One region of the Kitasatospora sp. NPDC056800 genome, then DNA from elsewhere that is predicted to be linked to it. Evidence: riboswitches for the same ligand, from Rfam matches in the RefSeq annotation. Region 1 holds a riboswitch; each other region holds the start of a gene.

Region 1 (7,567 bases):
GCCCTGCGGCACCACGCCGGGGATCTCCGTCAGCAGGCTCTTGAGCAGCTTGGCGCGCTCCTCGCGGACGCTGATCTGGCCGTCCAGGCGGGCGAGCTGGGCGCGCAGCACGCTCGCGGAGAACTCGTTGAGCCGGAAGTTGGAGCCGGAGGTCTGGTGGTAGTACTTCCGGTCCGTCGGCGGGCGGCCGCAGCTGTGCCGCAGGAACGCCTCGTCGTACTGGGCGGTCTCCGGGAAGGTGACGGCGCCGCCCTCGCCGGCCGTCATCAGCTTGCCGTTCTGGAAGCTGAACGCGGCGATCGAGCCCAGCTCGCCGACCCGGCGGCCGCGCCAGCGGGCGCCGTGGGCGTGCGCGGCGTCCTGCACGATCGAGACGCCCGAGTCGGCGGCGAGCTTGTCGAGGGCGTCCAGGTCGGCGATCTGGCCGGCGATGTGGACGGGCATGATCGCCCGGGTCCGCGGCGTGATCGCGGCGGCGGCCGCCTCGGGGCTCAGGTTGTAGGTGTCGAGGTCGATGTCGACCGGCACCGCGGTGGCGCCGAGCCGCTGGGCGGCCTGGGAGGAGGAGATGAACGTGAACGCGGGCACGATGACCTCGGTGCCCGGGCCGACACCGAGCAGCTGGAGGGCGATCTCCAGCGCGTGGGTGCCGTTGGTGACGGCGAGCGCCTTGGCGGCGCCGTGGTACTCGGCGAACTCCTGCTCGAAGGTGTCGACCTCCTTGCCGCCCATCCGCCACCACTGGCCCTGCTCCAGGGCCCTGAGCAGTCCTTCGCGCTCGGCATCGTCGTACTGGGGCCAGACCGGGAACTCCGGGGCCGGACGTCCTTGGGCACTCATGATTCCGCGCAGCCTTTCCTGTCGGGGGGACCGTGGAACGGGACGCTAACCCAGGAAATCCGGCCCGTCACCTCCCCTACGCACCCCCCTACAAAGCCCTTATCCTGCAGTTCGGCAACCCGCTCCGGGTTCGTCCGGGGAATTCGCTGCTATAACCGGAATATGAGCGAACTGCTATTGCTGAACGGCCCCAATCTCGGGATTCTCGGCCGCCGCGAGCCGGAGGTCTACGGCACCGACACCCTGGCCGACATCGAGGCCGCGGTCGCCGCCGAGGTGGCCGGCCGGGGCTGGAAGGTGGTCTCCATCCAGCGCGAGTCCGAGGGCCAGCTGATCGAGGCGGTGCAGGACGCCTGGGACGGCTCCGTCGGGGCGATCGTGAACCCGGGCGCGCTGATGATCGCCGGCTGGGGCCTGCGCGACGCGCTCGCCGCCTACCCGCGACCGTTCGTCGAGGTGCACCTGTCCAACGTCTGGGCGCGCGAGTCCTTCCGGCACGAGTCGGTACTGGCGCCGATCGCCTCGGGCGTGATCGTCGGGCTCGGCGCGCTCGGCTACCGGCTCGCCGCGCAGGCACTGCTGGCGAAGGTCCCGGCGTCCTGATGGGCTTCGCGACGGGCGCCCCGGCAGGGGGCACCACCACGACGACGCGGGCCGCGGCGGCGCCGGGTCCCGCGGCCCAGGCCCTGACGGCTCAGGGCCCCGCGGCTCAGGGCCCAACGCCGCAGGCCCCGACAGCTCAGGCCCCCACGACTCAGGCCCCGACGGCCGCCCGGGGCGTGCTCGGCATCGACATCGGCGGCACCAAGGTCGCGCTGCGCGCCGAGGACGGTCCGCCCGGCGGGCCGGTCCGCACCGAGGAGGCCGTGCTGCGCTGGCCCGGCGCCCGGGTGGCCGGCGCCTACGCCGACTGGACGGCGCTGGCCGGCACGGTCGCCGACCTGCGCGAGCGCTGGGAGGGCGACTTCGCGGCGGTCGGGGTGGCCGTGCCCGCGACCCTCGGCCCGGACGGCCGGGTGCTCGCCTGGCCCGGCCGCCCCGACTGGCGCGGCTTCGACCTCGTCCCGGCACTGCGGCGGCTCTTCCCCGCCGCCGCCCTGGCCTGGGCGGACGACGGCGACCTCGCCGCGCTCGCCGAGGCGGTGCACGCCGGGTCCGGGCACGTGGTCTACCTGGGTGTCGGGACGGGCGTCGGCGGCGGTGTCGTGCACGGGGGCGCGCCGCTGCCGGGCCCGGGGCGCGGCTCCTGCGAGGCGGGGCACCTGATCGTCGACCGCCGGGGCCCGGTCTGCGACTGCGGGCGGCGCGGCTGCCTGCAGGCCACCGCCTCCGGTCCGGCGACCCTGCGGCGCGCGGAACTGCTGCGCGGCGCGCCGGTCGAGTACCCGGAGCTGCGGTCCGGGCTGGCCGAGGGCGCGCCGTGGGCGGTGGAGGCCGTCGAGGAGACCTGCGCCGCGCTGGCGGCCGCGGCCGTCTCGCTCGGCGAGCTGTTCCACCCCGAACTGACCGTGCTGGGCGGCGGGTTCGCCGACGGGCTGCCCGGCTTCACGGCGCGGGTGGAGGCGCACGCCGCCGCGCTGGCCCGCCCCGGCGGCCCGGTCCCCGCGATCCGGCCGGCCGCGCTCGGCGGGCTGTCCTCGCTGCACGGCGCCCTCGCGCTGGCGCGGCTGCAGCCCGCGGCCTGAAGCCGTGCCCGCGCCCGCACCCCACCGCACCGCACACCACCTCACCGACCAGCCCTGGGAGCCGAGTTGACCACGACAGAAACCCTCGTCCGTACGGACGGCGGGCTGCGGCGCATCGACGTGGAGCTGGGTGAGCGCGGCTACCCGGTGCTGATCGGCCCCGGCGCCCGCCACCGGCTGGCCGGGGTGCTCGCGGGGATCGGCGCCCGCCGGGTCGCGGTGGTCAGCGCCCGGCCCGCCGAGTGGCTGCCCGACACCGGCCTCGACACCCTGGTGGTGGAGGCGAAGGACGGCGAGGAGGGCAAGTCCCTCGCCTGGGTGGCCGAACTGTGCAGCCGCTTCACCGCGTTCGGCCTCGGCCGGGCCGACGCCGTGGTCTCCTGCGGCGGCGGCACCACCACCGACGCGGTCGGGCTCGCCGCCGCGCTGTACCACCGGGGAGTGCCCGTGGTGCACCTGCCCACCTCGCTGCTGGCCCAGGTCGACGCGAGCGTCGGCGGCAAGACGGCGGTGAACCTCCCGGAGGGCAAGAACCTGGTGGGCGCGTACTGGCAGCCGTCCGCCGTGCTCTGCGACACCGACTACCTCGACACCCTCCCGCCGCGCGAACGCGTCAACGGCTACGGGGAGATCGCCCGCTGCCACTTCATCGGCGCCGGGGACCTCCGCCACCTGCCGCTGCCCGAGCAGATCGCCGCGAGCGTCGCCCGCAAGGCCGCAGTGGTGGCCGCCGACGAGCGCGACACCGGGCTGCGGCACATCCTCAACTACGGCCACACCCTGGGCCACGCGCTGGAACGCGCCACCGACTTCCGGCTGCGCCACGGCGAGGCGGTCGGCGTCGGCACGGTCTTCGCCGGCCGGCTGGCGAGCGCGCTCGGCCGGATCGGCCCCGAGCGGGTCGCCGAGCACCACGAGGTGGTCGCCCACTACGGGCTGCCGACCGCGCTGCCGCCGGAGGTCGGCACCGGGGCGCTGATCGCCCTCATGCGGCTGGACAAGAAGGCCGTCGACGGGCTCTCCTTCGTCCTGGACGGCCCGCGCGGCGCCGAACTCGTCAGCGACGTCCCCGAGTCACTGGTCGCCCGCACGCTGGACGCCATGCCGCGCGCCGCCGCCGGGGAGGCCTGAGGTGTCCCTTCACCCCGACCTGCCGACCCCCGACCTGCCGACCCCCGACGTACCGGCCGCCGACGTACCGGCACCCGACGCACCCGACGCGCCGGCCGCCCGCCCGCCGATCTCCGGCCGCACCCGGCTGTTCGCGGTGCTCGGCGACCCGGTCGCACAGGCCAAGGCGCCCGCCCTGCTCAACCCGCTGTTCGCGGCGAGCGGCGTGGACGCCGTGCTCGTCCCCGTGCACGCCCCGGCGGACCGGCTGGACGAGGTCGTCCGAGGGCTGAAGGCCGTCGCCAACCTGGACGGGCTGCTGGTCACCGTCCCGCACAAGCTGGCGATGTGCGGGCACGCCGACGAACTCAGCGACGCCGCCGCCCTGTTGGGCAGCACCAACGCGCTGCGCCGCGAGCCGGACGGCCGCTGGTACGGCGACAACTTCGACGGCGCCGGGTTCGTCCGGGGCCTGGCCGCCGCCGGGCACCACCCGGCCGGGCTGCGGGTGGCACTGGCCGGCGCCGGGGGCGCGGGGCTCGCCATCGCCGCCGCCCTGCTCGCCGAAGGGGCCGCCGCACTCACCGTCACCGATCCCGACCGGGGCCGGGTGGACGCCCTGCTGGAGCGGCTCGGCACCCGCTGGCCCGGCCGCGTGGCCGCCGCCCCGTGCCCGCCCGCCGACGTCGACCTCGCGGTCAACGCCACCCCGCTGGGCCTGGACCCGGCCGACCCGCTCCCCTTCGACCCGGCCCCACTGGTGCCCGGCGCGCTGGTCGCCGACATCATCATGACGCCCGCCGAGACCCCGCTGCTGCGCACCGCCGCCGCCCTCGGCCTCGCCACCCACCCCGGCATCCACATGCTCGCCGAGCAACTGCCGCTCTACCGCTCCTTCTTCCGCCTTCCGGGGTGATCCCCCGTCCCTCCGGAGCCGGCCGACCCCCGTGGCCGTTCCCTCCCCCGTCCCCGGGAACGATCCAAACGATCATCCCACCAGCCGGTCGCCACCGACCTGACCACGCCTGATAGCGTGCCATCGCCGTGGTGTTCGGGAAACCGGTCTGAGTCCGGTGCGGCCCTCGCCACTGTTGCCGCGGAGTTCCGCGGCCCTCGCTGACCGGCTTTCGCCAGCGGTCAGGGCCACTGGGCGGGCTGGGAGAGCCGCTCGGGAAGGTCGGTCGCGGCGTGTTGATGCGGAAGCCAGGAGACCGGCCACGGCGCGACATGTTCCACGAGGGTTTTGGAGAACACGTGCCCAGCGGTCAGCCGTACCCGCATCCGGTCCGATCCATACGTTCCATGCGCTCCGCGCGCTCCATGCGTCCCGTACGTCCCACAGGTCCGACACGTGTCGGCCGGGCCGTCACGGCCCTGCTGTTCGTCGGTGTGCTCGGAGGGTGCGCGGGCGCCCCCGCGCCCGTCGCGTCCGGCGGGGCGACCGGAAGTGCCGCGCCGGTCAGCGTGGACAACTGCGGGACCACCGTGACGGTCGGCGCGCCGCCCGAGCGGCTGGTGACGCTCAACCAGGGTGCCACCGAGGTGGCCCTGGCCCTCGGCCTGCAGTCCCGCATGGCCGGTACCGCCTACCTCGACGACTCCGTCCCGGAGAAGTGGAAGGCCGCCTACGACTCCGTCCCGGTGCTCTCCAAGAAGTACCCGACGAAGGAGAACCTCCTCGCGGCCCGTCCCGACTTCCTGTACGCCTCCTACTCCACCGCGTTCACCGACAAGGTCGCGGGCACCCGGGAGGAGCTGCGCGGCCAGGGCGTCCCGTCGTACCTGTCCCCGTTCGGCTGCTCGGACAAGAACCAGGTGCCGCCGACGACCTGGCAGGCGGCGTGGGGCGAGCTGAACGACGTCGCCAAGGTCTTCGGCGTCCCGGAGCGGGCCGCCGCGATCCAGCGGCAGCAGGAGCAGCAGCTGGCGCAGTTCACGGCGACGGCCGCGGGCAAGGGCCTGAAGGTCCTGTGGTTCGACTCGGACACCAAGACGCCGTACGTCGGCACCGGCCAGGGCGGCCCCCAACTCGTGCTCGACGCCGTGGGCGCCCGCAACGTCTTCGGGGACCTGCCCGGCAGCTGGCAGAACGTGAGCTGGGAGAAGGTCGTCGCGGCGGACCCGGACGCCATCGTGGTCGCGGACGCCGACTGGGACACCGCCCAGTCCAAGATCGACTACCTGGAGAACGACCCGGTCCTGAGCAAGCTCACCGCCGTGCAGCGCAAGGCCTTCGTGACGGTGCCGTTCTCCGAGTCGACCCCCGGCGTGCTGCTCGCCGACGGTGCCGCCCGGGTGTCCGACGGGCTGGGCCGACTGCACCCGGCTTCATGACCACCGCGCCCCACCCCGTCGTGCGGCCCGCTGGTCCGGGCCGCGCGACGGCGGCCCTGGCCGTCGCCGCGGCCCTGCTCCTGAGCACCCTGCTCCTCGGCCTGGCCGTGGGCTCGCAGCACGAGTCGGTCGGAACGGTGATCGAGGTCGTGGCGCGCCGTCTCGGGCTGGGCGACCCGCCTGTGACGCTGCTGGACGACCAGATCGTCTGGCAGCTGCGGCTGCCCCGGGTGCTGGGAGCGGCCGCCACCGGCGCCGGCCTCGCGGTCTGCGGCGCGGTGCTGCAGACGCTGACCGGGAACGACCTGGCCGATCCCTTCCTGCTCGGGATCTCGGACGGAGCCGCCGCCGGCGCGGTCACCGTGATCGTCCTCGGCGTCGGCGTGACCGGCGCCGTGGGCACCGGCGCGGTGGCGACGGCGGCCTTCGCCGGCGCCCTGCTCGCCGCCGCCGTCGTCCTGGCCCTGGCCGGCGCCCGAACCCGGTCGCTGCCCACCGCCCGGACCGTGCTCGCCGGCATCGCGGTCGGCCAGATGTGCGGGGCCTACACCTCGTTCGTGGTGATGGTCCTCGGGGACCGCGACGCGGCGCGCGGGGTCATGGAGTGGACGCTGGGTTCGGTCGCCGGCGTGCGGTGGCCCACCGCCGTCTTCCTGCTGGCGGTCGCGCTGGTCGGTGTCACGGTCCTGGCCTCCTCGGCCCGCGACCTGGACGCCTTCGCCTTCGGCGAGACCGCCGCCCGCTCCCTCGGCGTCCACGTCGAGCGCACCCGCTGGGTCCTCGTCGCCACCGCCGCGCTGGTGACCGCGTGCCTGGTCGCCAACACCGGCGTCATCGGGTTCCTCGGCCTAGTCGTCCCGCACGTGGTCCGTCTCGTCTGCGGCCCGCGCCACGCCCTCCTGCTGCCCGTGTCGGCGCTGGTCGGCGCGTCCCTCCTGGTGGGCAGCGACGTCGTGGCGCGCTCGGTCCTCCCCGACCGGGAGATCCCCGTCGGCGTCGTCACGGCCGGGCTCGGAGCGCCGTTCTTCGCCTGGCTGCTGTGGCGCCAGGGGCGGGCCGACGGGAGGGCGCAGTGACGACGACGCCTGTCGGGCTGCGCGCGGAGGGACTCGGTGTCCGCATCGGCGGAGCCACCCTGCTGGACGCGGTCTCGATCGCCTTCCGCCCCGGCCGGATCACGGGCCTGCTCGGGCCCAACGGCGCCGGGAAGACCACCCTGCTGCGCGCGGTCGCCGGACTGACCCGGCCGAGCGCGGGCCGGGTCCTCCTGGACGGCGAGGACCTCCACGCCCTCACGGCCCGCCGGCGGGCACGACGGGTGGCCTTCATGGAACAGCAGGCGGACACCCGGCTGTCGCTGACGGTTCGTCAGGTCATCGAGCTCGGCCGCACGCCGCACCGCGGCCGCTGGCCCGTGCCGACGGACTCCGCCGCCGACGCCCACGAGCGGTCCGTGGTCGCCGACGCCGTCGCCGCAGCCGACGTCGGCCACCTGCTCGACCGCTCCTGGCCGACGCTGTCGGGCGGCGAGCGGCAGCGGGTCCAGCTCGCCCGGGCGCTGGCGCAGGAGCCCGACGTGCTGCTGCTCGACGAGCCCA
Region 2 (7,567 bases), on a different contig from region 1:
GACGGTCAGGTCGTGCTCCTCCACCGCCAGGCCCGACACCCCGGAGCGGGTGGCCGCGGCCGCGGCGGCCAGCGCGGTGTCCGAGCCGGCCGCCACCGGCAGCCGGGTGACGTCCGGGGCGATCAGGTGCTCCCCGGTGTCGTCCGGCGGCAGGTCGTCCGGCAGCGCCAGCAGCGCCCGCTCCCTGGTCAGCAACAGGCTCGCCCCGCAGGGCGCGCAGCCCGTCAGGTACCGCACGTTCGCCGCACGGGTGATCAGCGCCGCATCGGCCCCGGCCGCGCTGCAGTGCTCCCTCACCCGCTCCCGCCGCCCCGCGTACGCATCCGCCATGCGTCGAGCCTACGAACCCCCGGCCCGAAGCGCCCGCCGAGCACCCCCGCCAGAACCCCCGGTGCCCCTTGCGCGCCCCCCGCGCGACCGCGCCGTCGCCCTCCGGCCCGCGCCGGGGCCCCCGCCCCCACCGCCGCTCGGACGCGCGCCGCCGCCGAGGGGCCCACCTCCCCTCGGCGGCGGCTTCCTCCCGTCGCGCCTACTGCCCGTACGGTTCGAGCAGACCCCGCCGGTACGCCGGGGCGAGGTTCTGCGGGACGAGCATCTCCCGGCCGTTCAGGGTGATCGCGACCAGCTTCGGGGGCGTCGCCCGCCACTGGGCCCGGCGGTGCCGGGTGTTGCTGCGGGAGGTCTTGCGCTTGGGTACGGCCATCGCGGGCTCCTTCTCGGGTGGTGTGGTCGAACGCGTCGTCGGGCGGCGCTAGCGGGTGGCGCCCGAGGCGTACGGCAGGAGGGCCGTCTCCCGGGCGTTCTTGATCGCCCGGGCCACCGCCCGCTGCTGCTCGGCGGTGAGCCGGGTGACCCGGCGGCCGCGGATCTTGCCGCGGTCGGAGACGAAGCGGCGCAGCAGGTCGGTGTCCTTGTAGTCGATGTACTCGATGCCCGCCGCGAGCAGCGGGTTGGGCCGGGGCTTCGGCGGGGCGGATCGTTTGCGCACGGGAGGGCGCTCCTTCAGTGGACGGGGTCGAGCAGGTCCTGGAAGGCGTCCGGCAGGGCCTTCCAGCCGGGTTCGCCGGCGGCGAGTTCGGCGTCGGTGAGCAGGCAGGAGTCGAGCAGGTCGGTGATGCCGTCGACGTCCAGCCCCTCGGCGGTGAAGCTGAGCTGCTGCACCCGGTCGCCGTGCCGGGGGTGCCAGTCGAGGGCGGCGGCGGCCCGGCGCGCGGGCGGGTAGAGCTCCCAGGCCGCGTCGGGCAGGGAGGTGAGCCAGGGCCCGCACTCCTCGACCGCGAGGTTCGCCCCGGCGGCGTCCCAGGCGAGTATCAGATCGGGCCGGTTGGCCAGCCAGAACCGGCCGCGGCTGCGCTGCGCCGCCGGGACGAGCAGTTCCAGCGCCCGGTGCAGCCGCTCGGGGTGGAGCGGTCGGCGGCGCTCCCACAGCAGGGTGGCGACGCCCGCCTCGTCCCGCTCCTGCGGCAGCAGCGCGAGCGCCGGGTTGACCCGGTCGCGGGCGGCGGCCACGTCGAAGCCGCCGAGCGCGGCCCGGGTGAGCGCGCCGGTGCCGAGCCGGACGGTCCGGGCGGTGGCGTGCAGCTGGCGCAGGAGGGCGAGCCCCGGCGCGTGCGCCGCGGCGCGCGGCACGGCGAGCGTGCCGGCGTACTCGATCTGGTGGGCGAGCGCCTCGGCGCGGGTCCGGTCGTCGCGCGAGGCGGTCTGCTCGCCGTGCTCCACCAGGTCGTCGGGGACGGAGAGCTCGCCGACCAGCCGGTCCGGGTCGACGGCGGTGACCACGCCCGCCAGTTCGACGGCGTCGTCGAGCGGCCGCCCGTCCACCTCTCCCCCGGCGATCACCTCGACCGCGGGGTGCGGGTCGCTGCCGCCCCACAGTTCGACGATCGCCAGTCCGTACCGGCCGCCGTCGGCGATCTCCAGCAGCCGGGGCAGCAGGTCCTCGCGCAGGGCGCAGCACGGGCAGTCGTTCGCCAGCGGTACGTCGGCCGCGTCGAAGGCCCCGGCGGCGTCGCGCAGCTCGCAGCGGACGGTGCCGAGCGCGGCGTCCCGCAGGTCGTGGTGCAGGACCACGGCGTCCACCGCGGCCGCCGCCAGTTCCTCGACGGCGGCCCGGCGCTGCTCCGCGTGCAGGCCGGCGACGACCACCACCGGCAGCCTGGTCCCGTCCACGGCGCTCACCAGCTCGCCTTGCGGACACCGGGCAGGTGCCCGGCGTGGGCGTGGGCGCGCAGGTTGACCCGGGAGAGGCCGAAGGCCCGCAGGTAGCCGCGGGGCCGGCCGTCCACGGCGTCCCGGTTGCGGACCCGGGTGGCGCTGGCGTCGCGCGGCTGGCGGGCGAGCTCGGCCTGGGCGGCGGCGCGCTCGGCGGGGCCGGTGCCGGGGTGGGCGATGGTCCGCTTGAGCTCGGCCCGGCGCTCGGCGTAGCGGGCGACGACGGCGCGCCGCCGCTCGTTCTTGGCGATCTTGCTCTGCTTGGCCATCAGACCTTCTCCCCCCGGGCGCGGATGCGGGCGACGGCGGCCTCGATGCCGATCGCGTCGACGGTGCGGATGCCCTTGGCGCTCAGCGCCAGCCGGACGTACCGGCCCTCGCCGGGCAGCCAGTAGCGCTTGCGCTGGATGTTGGGGTCGAAGCGGCGGCCGGTGCGGCGGTGCGAGTGCGAGATCGCGTTGCCGAAGCCGGGCCGGCGGCCGGTGAGTTGGCAGCGGGCGGACATGGGTGCTCCCTGGCGTCCGGGAATGGGCAGGACCGGGCTCACGTTACACCAGATGAAAATGACTTCCATTTCGATGTACGGTTCGAGCCAACCCCTCGGACCGGAACCCGAGACCCCGACCCCCAGACCCCAGGAGGACGTCCCATGGCCCGCAGCGAACTGCGCCCGGTGATCAGGCTCCGCTCCACCGCCGGCACCGGCTTCACGTACGTGACCCGCAAGAACCGCCGCAACGACCCGGACCGGATGGTCCTGCGCAAGTACGACCCGGCCGCGGGCCGGCACGTCGACTTCCGCGAGGAGCGCTGACCCCGGACACGCGAACGGCGCCTCCCCGGACTCGGGGAGGCGCCGTGGGTGGCCGGGCCGCTCGGCTCAGGAGCCCTCGGGCGTCCAGCGCTGCTCGACCCGGGCGAGCTTCCAGTACCCGATCGCGATCGCCCAGACCACCACGAACAGCCCGGCGATCGCGTAGCCCACGTTGTCCAGCGAGATGTCCGCGACGAACCCGGTGACCGGGTCGGTCAGGTCGAGCTTCTCGTGCAGCACCCCGACCAGCTCGATGGTGCCGATGATGAAGGCCACCGCGATCGACAGACCCGTGATGGTCAGGTTGTAGTACACCTTCCGGACCGGGTTGGCGAAGGCCCACTGGTACGCGAAGTTCATGAACGTCCCGTCCAGGGTGTCGAACAGGCTCATCCCTGCCGCGAACAGCAGCGGCAGGCAGACGATCGCGTACCAGGGCAGCCCGGAGGCCGCGCCCGAGCCGGCCATCACCATCAGGGTGACCTCGGTCGCGGTGTCGAAGCCCAGGCCCAGCACCATGCCCACCGGGAACATCTGCCCCGGCCGGGTGATCGAACGGGTCGCCCGGTTCAGCACCCGGGCCATGAAGCCGCGCGAGTCGAGGTGCGCCTCCAGCTCCTTCTCGTCGAACTTCCCGGCCCGCATCGAGCGGAACACCCTGAGGATGCCGAGCAGCGCCGCCAGGTTGAGCGCGCCGATCAGGTAGAGGAACACGCCGGAGGTGGTCGTCCCGATCACGCCCAGCCACTTGTGGGTGGCCGACTCGTCGTCCATCAGCGTGTTCGCCAGCTGCGCGCCGCCCGCCACCAGGGCGGCCATCAGCACCACCATCGAGGAGTGCCCGAGGGCGAACCAGAAGCCCACCGAGACCGGCCGCTTGCCGTCCGCCATCAGCTTGCGGGTGGTGTTGTCGATCACCGCGATGTGGTCGGCGTCGAAGGCGTGCCGCATCCCGAGGGTGTACGCGGTGATGCCGAGGCCCACCCCGAAGACCTGGGTACCGACCGCGTACCGCTCGGGCGCGACCAGGAAGATCAGCGTGCCGAAGGCCACCACGTGCATGGCCACGATCACCGCCATCAGCCCGGCCGTACGGACGGTGTCCTCGCGCCGCCATCTGAAGCTGGGCAGCACGGAAGGGGCCGGCTTCGCGCCGGCGGCAACGGTTTCGGGCAGGGTCATCTGCGGATCACGCTCCAGCACCTCGTGGAAAACCTCGTGAGATGCCGTGGCCGGTCTCCTGGCTGACGGGATACCCGTGCCCGCCTTCCCAGGTGCGCGAGGCACCCAGTGGCTCCGTGGGCACGGACGACGTTCCTCCGCGGGCGGAGGAACGACCCGATCACAGTGGCGAGGGCCGCTCCGGGCTGGGACCCCTGAGGGTCCGTCACCGGTCTTCCCGAGCACCACGGCGGGGAACACCGTAGGGGCCGCGCCCCGACCCGTGCAAGGCTGCGCACCTGCGCAGGTGTCCAGGATCACAGGCGACCGCCTGCAAGAATGTCCGCATGCATCTCGTACCGGCCGACCGCGCGGGCCACCGCACCATCGACGGGCACCGGGTCTGCGAGGCCATCGCCGCGATCGGCGACCCCGCGCACGTCCGGTCCTGGGCCGAGCGGTTCTCCCTGCTCGCCGACCCCGGACGGCTCGCCCTGCTGCTCGCCCTCCACCGGGCCGGCCCGCTCGCCGTCAGCGACCTCGCGGTGGCCACCGGCATGCGCGACCCCGCCGTCTCCCAGGCCCTGCGGCTGCTCCGTACGGCCGGCGTGGTCACCGGCGACCGGGACGGACGAGTGGTGCGCTACCGGCTCGTGGACGAGGCCATGCGCCCCCTCCTCGACGAGTGCGCCGCCGCCGAGCACCACGAGCCCAGCGCGGCAGTGGGCTGACCCCTCCCGCCGACGCCTGCCCGACCTGCTGACTCCCGCTCGGTCCGCCGACTCCCGCCCGGGCCGCTGACTCCCGCTCGGGAAGGCGCGCCGTGAACGGCCCCGGCCAGTACGATCATGATGTGCCGTCCCACCCCCATGCCTGGCCCGCCGACCGCTGGAACACCGACCCGGTCAAGGCCCGCGTGCTGGCGGTCGCCCGCACCCTCACCTCGGCCACCCGGGTGCTGGACGTCCTCTCCCTGCTGAGCCCGCACGGCATCGAGTGGTACTTCACCGTCAACCCCGGTTCCGTCTTCGCCGACCGCGCCCTGGACGACTACCTGCACGGCCTGTCCGGCTTCACCGTGCTGGACTGGGACGACGCCGTCCGCCACCGCTTCGACCTGGCCGTCGCCTGCGCCGTCCACTCCTCCATGCACCGCCTGGACGCCCGCCTCGTCGTCCTGCCGCACGGCGCCGGCTACAACCGCCTGGTCACCGAGTCCACCGGCGACACGGTCAGCGCCGCCGGCCTGTCCCGCAACGAACTCACCCACCGCGGGCGGGTGTTCGTGGACGTCCTCGGGCTCTCCCACCCCGAACAGCTGGACCGGCTGCGGACCTCCTGCCCCGAGGCCCTGGACGTCGCCCGGGTGGTCGGCGACCCGTGCTTCGACCGGATGCTCGCCAGCCGGCGCTCCCGGGACGGCTACCGCGCCGCGCTCGGCGCCGTCGGCGGCCGACGGCTCGTCGTCGTCAGCTCCACCTGGAGCGAGCACTCGTTATTCGGCCGCCACCCCGACCTGCCCCGGCGGCTCGTCCGCCAACTGCCCGCCGACGAGTACACGGTGGCCGTCGTCCTGCACCCCAACGTGTGGAGCCGCCACGCCCCCGGGGCGCTGCTCGACGACGCCCGCCGGATGGGCCTGCGCCTGATCCCGCCCCACCAGGGCTGGCAGGCCGCGCTCGTCGCCGCCGACTGCGTGATCGGCGACCACGGCTCGGTCACCGTCTACGGCGCCGCCCTGGAACACCGCACCATGCTCGTCGCCACCGGCGCCGCCGAACTCGACCCGCGCTCCCCCAGCTACGCCTTCGGCCAGGCCGCCCCCGTCCTCGACCCGGACGGGGACCTCGCCGCCCAGCTCGAACGGGCCCTCGCCGAGGCCCCGGCCGGCCTGCGCGAGATCACCGACCGCTCGCTCGCCCACCGCGGCGAATCCGCCCGGCTGCTGCGCCCGCTGCTCTACTCCTTCCTGGACGGCCTGGACGAACCCGGGGACGAACCGGCCCTGCCGCCCTACCCCAGGCCCGTCCCCTGCCCCGGGGCCGCCGAGTGGCCCACCGCGTACGACGTCGAGGGCAGCACCGAGGGGACCGAGGTGAGCCTGCGGCGCTACCCCTTCCACCCGGACGACCACACCCCGCGCGGCTTCCACGCCCTCACCGACGAGCACCCGGGCGACGCCCTGCGCTACACGGCCGAGGTGATCGCCCGCACCGAGGCGCACGCCGAACGCACCGCCACCCGCTGGCTCGCCGACACCGCCGCCGAACTGCCCGGCCTCGCCGTCGCGGTGGCCGCCCTCGGCCCGGCCCGCCACCTGCTCCGGCTGCACGGCGGCCGACTGCTGGAGGCCCGCGCCGAACCGGACTGGGGCCGCCCCGACCCCGCCGTCGACCCGCTGCTGCTCGGCTCCGCCGTGGCCTGCTGGCTCGCCGACGGCGGCGACCCGGCCGGCCTCCCCGAGCACGGACTCACCGTCCGCACCGGCGGGGACCGCACCCGGGTGTCCTTCCGTACCGGGCCCTGACCCCGCCCGCCCGCTACGGACCGCCCCTCGGCCCGGACCGCCCCTCAGCCCGCCAGCTGCCGCAGCCGCTCGCGGCTGCGCTCCGCCAGCTCCGCGTCGTCCAGCTCCTCGGCGAGGGTGACGAGCAGGGTGTGGGCCTGCGCCTCCTTCGCGTACTGGTTCCGCTCCTTGGCCCGCCGGGCGCAGTCGTCCGCGTGGGCGACGGCGAGGTCCAGCTGCCCGAGGGCCCGGTGGGCCCGGGCCCGGACCAGCGGCAGCTTCATCAGCATGTCGTTGTCCCGCGTCCGCCCGGCCCGGGCGGTGGCCTCGGCCAGCAGGGTCAGCGCCTCCTCCGGACGGCCGTCGGCGATCAGCGCCTGCGCCAGGTTGTAGCTCTGGACGATCTCGCCGTGGTCGTCGCCCCGGTTCTCCGCCAGGGCCAGGGTGAAGCGCTCCACCGCGTCGCCCGGGCGGCCGTCGGCCAGGCAGAGCAGGCCGTCGGTCTCGTAGAGCACCCCGACCACCCGGCGGTTCGTCACCAGCGGGACCAGCTCCGTGGCGAGCGCCAGCTGCTCGGCGGCGAGCCGGTACTCCTTGCGCTCCTGGTGGGCGCGGGCGAGCTGGTTGCGCATCTTGACCACGGCGGCCGGCTGGTTGTCCCACTGGGCCGACTCGATGCCGAGCCGGTGGGTGGCGATCCAGTCGTCGTAGAGCTTGCGGCCGTGGTACAGCGGCCAGAGCGACTCGCAGAGCCGCCACACCTCGCCGTGCCACCCCTGCGCGGCCGCCTCCTCCACCACCGCGCGGAAGTCGGCGCGTTCGGCGTACAGCCACTCCAGGGCCGCGGCGTCGGAGGCGAAGCCGGGCAGGTCGTC
Region 3 (7,567 bases), on a different contig from region 1:
CGCGCCGCCGACGGAGCAGGCGGCGATGCCGAGCCGGCCGCCGTTCAGCCCGTTCATGGCGATCCGGAAGCCCTCGCCCTCCCCGCCGAGCAGGCGGTCGGCGGGGAGCCGGACGCCGTCCAGCAGCACCTGCCGGGTCGGCTGGGCGTTCCAGCCCATCTTCTTCTCGTTCGCTCCGAAGGAGACGCCGGGGTCGTCCCGCTCCACCAGGAACGCGGAGACGCCCCGGGCCCCCGGGCCGCCGGTGCGGGCCATCACCACGTACACCTGCGAGGTGCCGGCGCCCGAGACGAACTGCTTGACGCCGTCCAGGACCCAGTGGTCCCCGTGCCGGCGGGCCCGGGTGGCCAGCGCGGCGGCGTCCGAGCCCGCGCCCGGCTCGGTGAGGCAGTAGCTGCCGAGCAGCTCCGTCGAGCAGAGCCCGGGCAGCAGCCGGGCGCGCTGGGCGGGGCTGCCGTAGCGGTCGATCATCCAGGCGACCATGTTGTGGATCGACAGGTAGCCGGCGATGGACGGGCAGCCGGTCGCCAGCGCCTCGAAGACGAGCACGCCGTCCTGGCGGCCGAGCTCCGAGCCGCCCGCCTCCTCCCGCACGTAGACGCCGCCGAGGCCCAGGTCGGCGGCCTTGCGCAGGACGTCGACCGGGAAGTGCTTGGCCTGGTCCCACGCGACGGCGTGCGGGGCGAGGTGCTCGCGGGCGAAGTCCCGGGTGGTCGCGACGATGGCGAGCTGGTCGTCGGTCAGATGGGTGTGCACGGCGCGCCTCAGCCCATCGTCGGGATGGTGAAGCTCGCGCCCTCCTTGGCCCCGGAGGGCCAGCGCGAGGTGACGGTGCGGGTGCGGGTGTAGAAGCGGATCGAGTCCGGCCCGTGCTGGTTGAGGTCGCCGAACGCGGAGCGCTTCCAGCCGCCGAAGGTGTGGTACGCGATCGGCACCGGGATCGGGACGTTGACCCCGACCATGCCGGTGTTCACCCGCCGGGCGAAGTCCCGGGCGGTGTCGCCGTCCCGGGTGTAGATGGCCACCCCGTTGCCGAACTCGTGCTCACTGGGCAGCCGCAGCGCCTCCTCGTAGTCGGCGGCACGCACCACGGTGAGCACCGGCCCGAAGATCTCCTCCCGGTAGATCCGCATGCCGGGCGTGACCCGGTCGAACAGCGAGGCGCCGAGGAAGTAGCCGTCCTCGTGCCCGGCCAGCCGGAAGTCCCGTCCGTCGACGACGAGTTCGGCGCCCTCCTCGACCCCGAGGTCCAGGTAGCCGCGCACCCGCGCCAGCGCGTCGGCGCCGACCAGCGGGCCGAAGTCCGCCGCCGGGTCGTCCGAGCGCCCGACCTTGAGCGCGCCGATCCGCTCGACCAGCTTCGCCACCAGGGCGTCCGCCGTCGCCTCCCCCACCGGGACGGCCACCGAGATGGCCATGCAGCGCTCCCCGGCCGAGCCGTACCCGGCGCCGATCAGCGCGTCCGCCGCCTGGTCGAGGTCGGCGTCCGGCATCACGATCAGGTGGTTCTTGGCCCCGCCGAAGCACTGCGCCCGCTTCCCGTGCGCGGCGGCGGTGGCGTACACGTACTGGGCGACCGGCGTGGAGCCGACGAAGCCGAGCGCCTGGACGCGCGGGTCCTCCAGCAGGGTGTCCACGGCCTCCTTGTCACCGTTGACGACGTTGAGCACGCCCGGCGGCAGCCCGGCCTCCAGGAACAGCTCGGCCAGCCGCAGCGGCACCGAGGGGTCGCGCTCCGAGGGCTTGAGCACGAAGGCGTTCCCGCAGGCCAGCGCGGGCGCGGCCTTCCAGAGCGGGATCATCGCCGGGAAGTTGAACGGCGTGATGCCCGCGACCACGCCGAGCGGCTGGCGCATCGAGTACACGTCGATGCCCGTCCCGGCGTTGTCGCTGAACTCGCCCTTCAGCAGGTGCGGGATGCCGGCGGCGAACTCCACGACTTCCAGGCCGCGTTGGATGTCGCCGTGGGCGTCGGCCACGGTCTTTCCGTGCTCGGCGGAGAGCAGCCGGGCCAGCTCGTCCTTCTCCTGCTCGACGAGCTGGAGGAACCGCAGCAGGACGCGGGCCCGCCGCTGCGGGTTCCAGGCGGCCCACGCGGGCTGGGCCTGCGCAGCGTCGGCGATCACCGCCTCGACCTCGGCGCGGCTCGCCAGGGGCACCCGGGCCTGCACCCGGCCGGTGTTGGGGTCGTACACGTCGCCGAAGCGGCCGGAGGTGCCGGCGGTGGGCTTGCCGGCGATGAAGTGGGTCAGTTCTCGGACCATCGGTTCCTACTCTCGACAGGGGTGGGGAGAGGAGGAATGGAGGCCGCCGCCGGTCGGCGGGCGCACGGTGGTGCGCCCCTCGGCACGGGCGTACGACGGTGTGACGGTACGTCAGGACGCGGGCGCCCCGGCGGTCGTCGGCACGGGACAGCCGGGCGCGGTGGAACGGAAGCAGCCCGGAGTCATGTGTGTCGTCTCCATCCTCGTGGAAAACACGAACCACCCGCGGCCGGTATCCTGACTCCCGGATCACCGCACGCCCTCAGGCCTTCCCGGCTGGCTGCCAGTGGCCGTCATCTGCGAGGACGGACTCCCCGGTCACAGTGGCGGGACCGTGCCGGACTCACACCGGCTTCCCTGACACCGCGGACCTGCCGTCGACCATATAGTTGGACGTCCTAGTAAGTCCAGGGGTACGCGCCCGCGCCGCGCCGCCGGAGGGCCGCTCACCCCCGTCCACCTGCCCGGACACGCCGGGAGCCGGCCCCGAGGGACCGGCTCCGATGGCCGACTCCGAGGGCCGACTCCGAGGGCCGCCGCTCAGCGGCCGGTGGTGACGACCATGCGGAAGCGGGCCCGATTGGCGGCCATCTTCTCCACCGCCGCCGCGGTCCGCTCCAGCGGCACCTCCTCGACCCAGGCCCGCACCCCCGTCTGCGCCGCGAAGCGCAGCGTGTCCTGGGTGTCGACCGCGATGCCCGAGGAGTGCGCGTAGACCTTCCGGTCGCCCTGGATCAGCTGCAGGGCGCTCAGCTCCAGCGGCTCCGCCGGGAGTCCGACCATGACGAGCTCGCCCCGACGGGTGATCCCGTCGATCGTCGCCACCACGGCGGGCGCGTTGGTGACGGTGGACAGGACCACCTTCGCGCCCCCCAACTGCCGCAGGGCCTCGGCGACATCGCCCGCGGTGCTGTCGATGTAGTGGGCGGCGCCGAGCCGGAGCGCGAGCGGCCCCTTCTCCTGGCCGCGGGCGATGGCGACGGTGCGGAAGCCCATCTTCTCGGCGAACTGGACGCCCAGGTGGCCGAGTCCGCCGATCCCCAGGATGGCGACGGTGTCCCCGGGCCGTGCGGCGGAGCGGCGCAGGGCGTTGAAGACCGTCACCCCCGCGCAGGCCAGTGGCGCCGCCTCGACCGCGGTGAGCTCGTCCGGGATCGCCGCCAGGGCCACGGCCGGGACGACGACGGAGTCGGCGAACCCGCCCGGATAGGCGACGCCCGGGATCTCGACCCGCGCGCAGTGCAGGCCGTCGCCCGCCCGGCACGCGTCGCAGTGCCCGCAGCTGCCGCCGTACCAGCCGACCGCGACCCGGTCGCCGACCCGCCAGCCCTCCACGCCCTCGCCGAGGGCGTCGACGCGGCCGGCGATCTCGTGCCCCGGGGTGATCGGGAAGGTGCTGCCGGGCAGCAGGCCGCCGGCGATGAGCAGGTCGGAGTGGCAGACCCCGCACGCCTCCACGGTGATCCGCACGGCTCCCGGGCCGGGCTCCCGCGAGGGGACCTCGACCAGCTCGGGGGCCGCACCCGGCCCCGCGACCTGGACGGCGCGCAGCGCGGCGGCCGAGCCGCTGGGGGAGGTGGTCATGAGCGATCCCTTCGCCGGGTGATGTGCCCCGGAGCCCCAGGTGACCGCACCGCTCGTCCTGTTCCGGGCGCGCCTTTCGAGACGGATCGAAATGTCTCGAAAGAACTCGGAAGTAAAAGGTGGAGATAGGAATCGAACCCATCTGAACGGCCCTGCAAGCCGCCGCCTAGCCACTCGGCCACTCCACCCCGACAACGATGGAAACATTACACGCACATGAACACGGACCCTGACCAGAATTCCCCGGGAACGGCGATGTTTCACCCCATGGGGCTCTTAGTGCGTCTAGTGTTATTTCTTTCGACATGGCGCCGGTAGGGTCCGACGAGCCAGCGCGTAAAAGACCGGGTGCGCTAGCCTGTGCCGATATCTCCGACCCGATGGGATTTCACTGATGGCCGTTGAGGAATCACGGTTCACCCATACCGCGGAGCCGCTCTGCGGAACCGCCGCGAACCGGTGCCAGTACAAGAACCTGCCCCTGCGCGACCTTCCCCCACTCGGCGTCGTGCGCCGCGCCAGGATCGCCCGCGAGGGCCTGCGCGAGCGCCGCGCCGACGTTCCGGCGCCCGGCCGGCCCTCCCGGTTCGCCGAGGGGGACTGGGTCCGGGTGAAGGACGAGGCCGCGGTGCGCGCCACCCTCGACGCCAAGGACCGCCACCGCGGCCTGTGGTTCACCGGCAGCCAGTGGTCGTTCTGCGGCGGCGTCTACCAGGTCGAGCGCATCGTGCGCCGCATGATCGACGACCACTACCGGGTGCGGCGCCTGTCGGGCACCGTCGCGCTGGCCGGCGCCACCTGCCACGGCGCCGACGGCGCCCAGGGCTGCGGGCTGGACTGCGCCCTGCTGTTCCGCGACGAATGGCTGGAGCCCGCGCCCGCGCCGGTCCCCGCCCCCCGTCCCGTCGCCCTGTGGGCGACCGTGCGCGGCCTCGCGGAGATCCGCGCGACCCTCGACCCCGACGGGCGCCTGCACGGCGTCCCCTTCCAGCCGGGGATGGAGCAGCACACCGGCACCCGTCACAGCGCCCTCGAACTGCGCCACCGGTCCCTCGCCTGGTGGCAACACCCCACCGGGGGGCGCTGGTTCATCCTCGACGGCCTGCGCTGCGGTGGCGAGCCGCTCGCCACCGGCTGCGACCGGCGGTGCGCCCTGCTCTGGCACGAGTCCTGGCTGCACCTGGAGCCGGCCGCCACCGCCCCCTGAGCGACCGTCAGCGCAGCCAGCGGTCGCGCACCAGCTTCGCGGTCAGGTGCAGCGGCCCGTCCCGGTCGCCGACGTAACATCGGGGAAGCGCGAACTCCCCGCCGTGGACACCGGGGCTGACCGCGCACCCGTACCCGTACCCGGTGTGCGCCACCGCCTCCACGGCGGCGTCGTCGAGCGAACCGTACGGGTAGCAGAACCCCTCGACCGACCGGCCCGTGAGGTCCTCCAGCACGTGGCGGCTGTCGGCGACCTGGGCCGCCAGATCCCGCGCCCCCAGGCCCGCCAGCCGCCGGTGCGTCAGCCCGTGCGAGCCGATCTCCACCCCCTCGGCGGCGGCCTCGCGGACCTGGGCCGCCGTCATCAGCGGCTTGCGCGGGCCCTGCTCGTCCCAGTCGTTGTACCCGCCGAGCCGGCCGGCCACCACGTAGACCGTCGCCGTGAAGTCGTACTCCGCAAGTGCGGGCAGGGCCTCCTCCACGAAGTCGCGGTATCCGTCGTCGAAGCTGAGCCCCACCTTTCCCGCGGCGGTTCCGTTCCGGTGGGAACGCATCAGCTCGCCCACCGACACCCCGCGCAGTCCGCGCGCGGACAGCCAGCGCAGCTGGCGGCGGAATCGCGCGGGGTCGACGGTGATCAGATAGGGATCCTCGGTCGCCGACGTCACCGAGTGGTACATCAACGTCCACGGGAGACGCGCCGCATCCAGGGCGAGTGCGCTTTCCGAACTATTGCGTGGTCGAACGAGTCGCATGTTCCGCTCCTGCCGTCCAGTGGCCCCGTCCGTTCAGGTGGCCCTCGGAGAAATTGCATTCTGGCAGCGTCGGGCCCGGCTTCCATTCGCGCCAGGCGACTCCGTACCATTTCACCCGGTTGCCGGAGCGGAATTCGGCGGGGCCCGCCCGGGCCGGGCCGGGGCGGCGGACGGTCAGCGGTGGTTGACGATGACGTAGATGCCCCAGCCGATCGCCGCGAGCACCAGCGCGAAAATGAGTCCGGCCAGGGTGGAGCCGACCGGGCCGGCGGTGGGCCGGACGGCCGCCGCCTCGTCGGCCGGGCCGGACGGGCCGGACGGGTTGAGCAGGCGCAGGCCGAGGGCGAACAGCGCGGGCAGGCCGGCACCGGTGACCAGGCCCACCACGACGATCTTCCAGACCGCGTCCAGGTTGACCCAGGAGTTCACGACCTCACCTCGTCCTTGACGGGCTCCGGGGCCACCGAACCGGTCCAGGCGGCGTTGACGTTCTCCGGCGTCACGGCCGGGTAGCGGGAGGCGGCGAAGAAGGCGACCGACGCCAGCACCAGCACGGTGAAGATCACCGCCACCCCGGTCGTCCCGCCGATCCCGTTCGCGGTCCAGTAGGCGACCGCGCCGACCCCCGCCGCGGCCGGCAGGGTGAGCAGCCAGGCCGCCACCATCCGGCGGGCGAGCTGCCAGCGCACCACGGCACCGCTCCGCCCGATCCCCGAGCCCAGGATCGACCCGGTGGCCACGTGGGTGGTGGAGAGCGAGTAGCCGAAGTCGGTGGAGCAGAGGATCACCGCGGCCGAGGCCGACTCGGCGGCCATCCCCTGCGGCGGCTCGATCTCCACCAGCCCCTTGCCCAGCGCGCGGATCACCCGCCAGCCGCCGATGTAGGTGCCCAGGGCGATCGCGAGCGCGCAGGAGACGATCACCCAGTCGGGTGCCTTCGCCCCGGCCTGCAGGGTGCCGTTGGCGATCAGGGCCAGGGTGATGGCGCCCATGGTCTTCTGCGCGTCGTTGGTGCCGTGGGCGAGCGAGACCATGGAGGCCGAGCCGATCTGGCCGAGCCGGAACCCGCGTCCGCGCGGGCCCTCGGGCACGTCCCGGGTGAGGCGGTAGACCAGGAGGGTGCCGACCACCGCCACCCCGCCGGCGATGAACGGCGACAGCGCCGCGGGCACGATCACCTTGGAGACCAGCCCCTGCCACTTGACGGCCGAGGTCCCGGCCGCCGCCACCGTCGCCCCGACCACCCCGCCGATCAGCGCGTGCGAGGAGCTGGAGGGGATCCCGAGGAACCAGGTGGCCAGGTTCCACAGGATGCTGCCGGTCAGGCCGGCGCACACCACCGTCAGGGTCACCTCCCCGCTGGCGACCAGGCCGTTGGCGATGGTCGCCGCCACGGCGGTCGACAGGAACGCGCCGACCAGGTTGAGCACCGCCGAGACGGCGACCGCGACCCGCGGCGGGAGGGCGCCGGTCACGATCGAGGTCGCCATCGCGTTGCCGGTGTCGTGGAAGCCGTTGGTGAAGTCGAAGCCCAGCGCCGTGACGACCATCAGCGCCAGGACCGCGTCGTTGCCGGTCACGGACCCGAACCTAGCCCGCGTACCGGGACACGCCCGGTTCGGCGACGACCCGGCGCGCCGCGCGGCGACGGGCCGCCATCCGGTCGGATCAACATACGGTCACGCCCCCTCGTCTGCCGGACGGACGGCTCCAGGAGCCCGATCGCGTCGACGGCCTCCCCACAATCCACTCCCCCGG

The links. A riboswitch is a leader RNA that binds a small molecule or an ion and turns the genes downstream of it on or off. The one in region 1 is predicted to bind cobalamin.
Region 2: linked by a shared signal. The riboswitch ahead of ACFRQN_RS01425 (HoxN/HupN/NixA family nickel/cobalt transporter) and the one ahead of ACFRQN_RS03465 (ABC transporter substrate-binding protein) in region 1 are both predicted to bind cobalamin.
Region 3: linked by a shared signal. The riboswitch ahead of ACFRQN_RS25775 (CoA-acylating methylmalonate-semialdehyde dehydrogenase) and the one ahead of ACFRQN_RS03465 (ABC transporter substrate-binding protein) in region 1 are both predicted to bind cobalamin.

What each region holds. Positions count from the first base shown of each region.
Region 1 covers NZ_JBHUAL010000008.1:33,365-40,931, forward strand. Annotated here, with positions in the region: gene ACFRQN_RS03440 (DegT/DnrJ/EryC1/StrS family aminotransferase) at 1-840, opposite strand, end outside; gene ACFRQN_RS03445 (type II 3-dehydroquinate dehydratase) at 1,003-1,443, shown strand; gene ACFRQN_RS03450 (ROK family protein) at 1,620-2,525, shown strand; gene ACFRQN_RS03455 (3-dehydroquinate synthase family protein) at 2,592-3,656, shown strand; gene ACFRQN_RS03460 (shikimate dehydrogenase family protein) at 3,658-4,551, shown strand; cobalamin riboswitch at 4,664-4,870, shown strand; gene ACFRQN_RS03465 (ABC transporter substrate-binding protein) at 5,100-5,969, shown strand; gene ACFRQN_RS03470 (iron ABC transporter permease) at 5,966-7,045, shown strand; gene ACFRQN_RS03475 (ABC transporter ATP-binding protein) at 7,042-7,567, shown strand, end outside.
Region 2 covers NZ_JBHUAL010000003.1:62,302-69,868, reverse strand. Annotated here, with positions in the region: gene ACFRQN_RS01460 (Xaa-Pro peptidase family protein) at 1-330, opposite strand, end outside; gene rpmF (50S ribosomal protein L32) at 530-703, opposite strand; gene rpsR (30S ribosomal protein S18) at 752-988, opposite strand; gene ACFRQN_RS01445 (CobW family GTP-binding protein) at 1,003-2,169, opposite strand; gene rpsN (30S ribosomal protein S14) at 2,175-2,480, opposite strand; gene rpmB (50S ribosomal protein L28) at 2,480-2,716, opposite strand; gene rpmG (50S ribosomal protein L33) at 2,861-3,025, shown strand; gene ACFRQN_RS01425 (HoxN/HupN/NixA family nickel/cobalt transporter) at 3,092-4,207, opposite strand; cobalamin riboswitch at 4,238-4,451, opposite strand; gene ACFRQN_RS01420 (metalloregulator ArsR/SmtB family transcription factor) at 4,534-4,917, shown strand; gene ACFRQN_RS01415 (hypothetical protein) at 5,040-6,713, shown strand; gene ACFRQN_RS01410 (AAA family ATPase) at 6,758-7,567, opposite strand, start outside.
Region 3 covers NZ_JBHUAL010000130.1:17,128-24,694, reverse strand. Annotated here, with positions in the region: gene ACFRQN_RS25780 (acyl-CoA dehydrogenase family protein) at 1-756, opposite strand, end outside; gene ACFRQN_RS25775 (CoA-acylating methylmalonate-semialdehyde dehydrogenase) at 765-2,264, opposite strand; cobalamin riboswitch at 2,474-2,665, opposite strand; gene ACFRQN_RS25770 (alcohol dehydrogenase catalytic domain-containing protein) at 2,805-3,848, opposite strand; tRNA gene ACFRQN_RS25765 (tRNA-Cys) at 3,966-4,036, opposite strand; gene ACFRQN_RS25760 (hypothetical protein) at 4,243-5,055, shown strand; gene ACFRQN_RS25755 (polysaccharide deacetylase family protein) at 5,063-5,722, opposite strand; gene ACFRQN_RS25750 (hypothetical protein) at 5,984-6,238, opposite strand; gene ACFRQN_RS25745 (anion permease) at 6,235-7,389, opposite strand.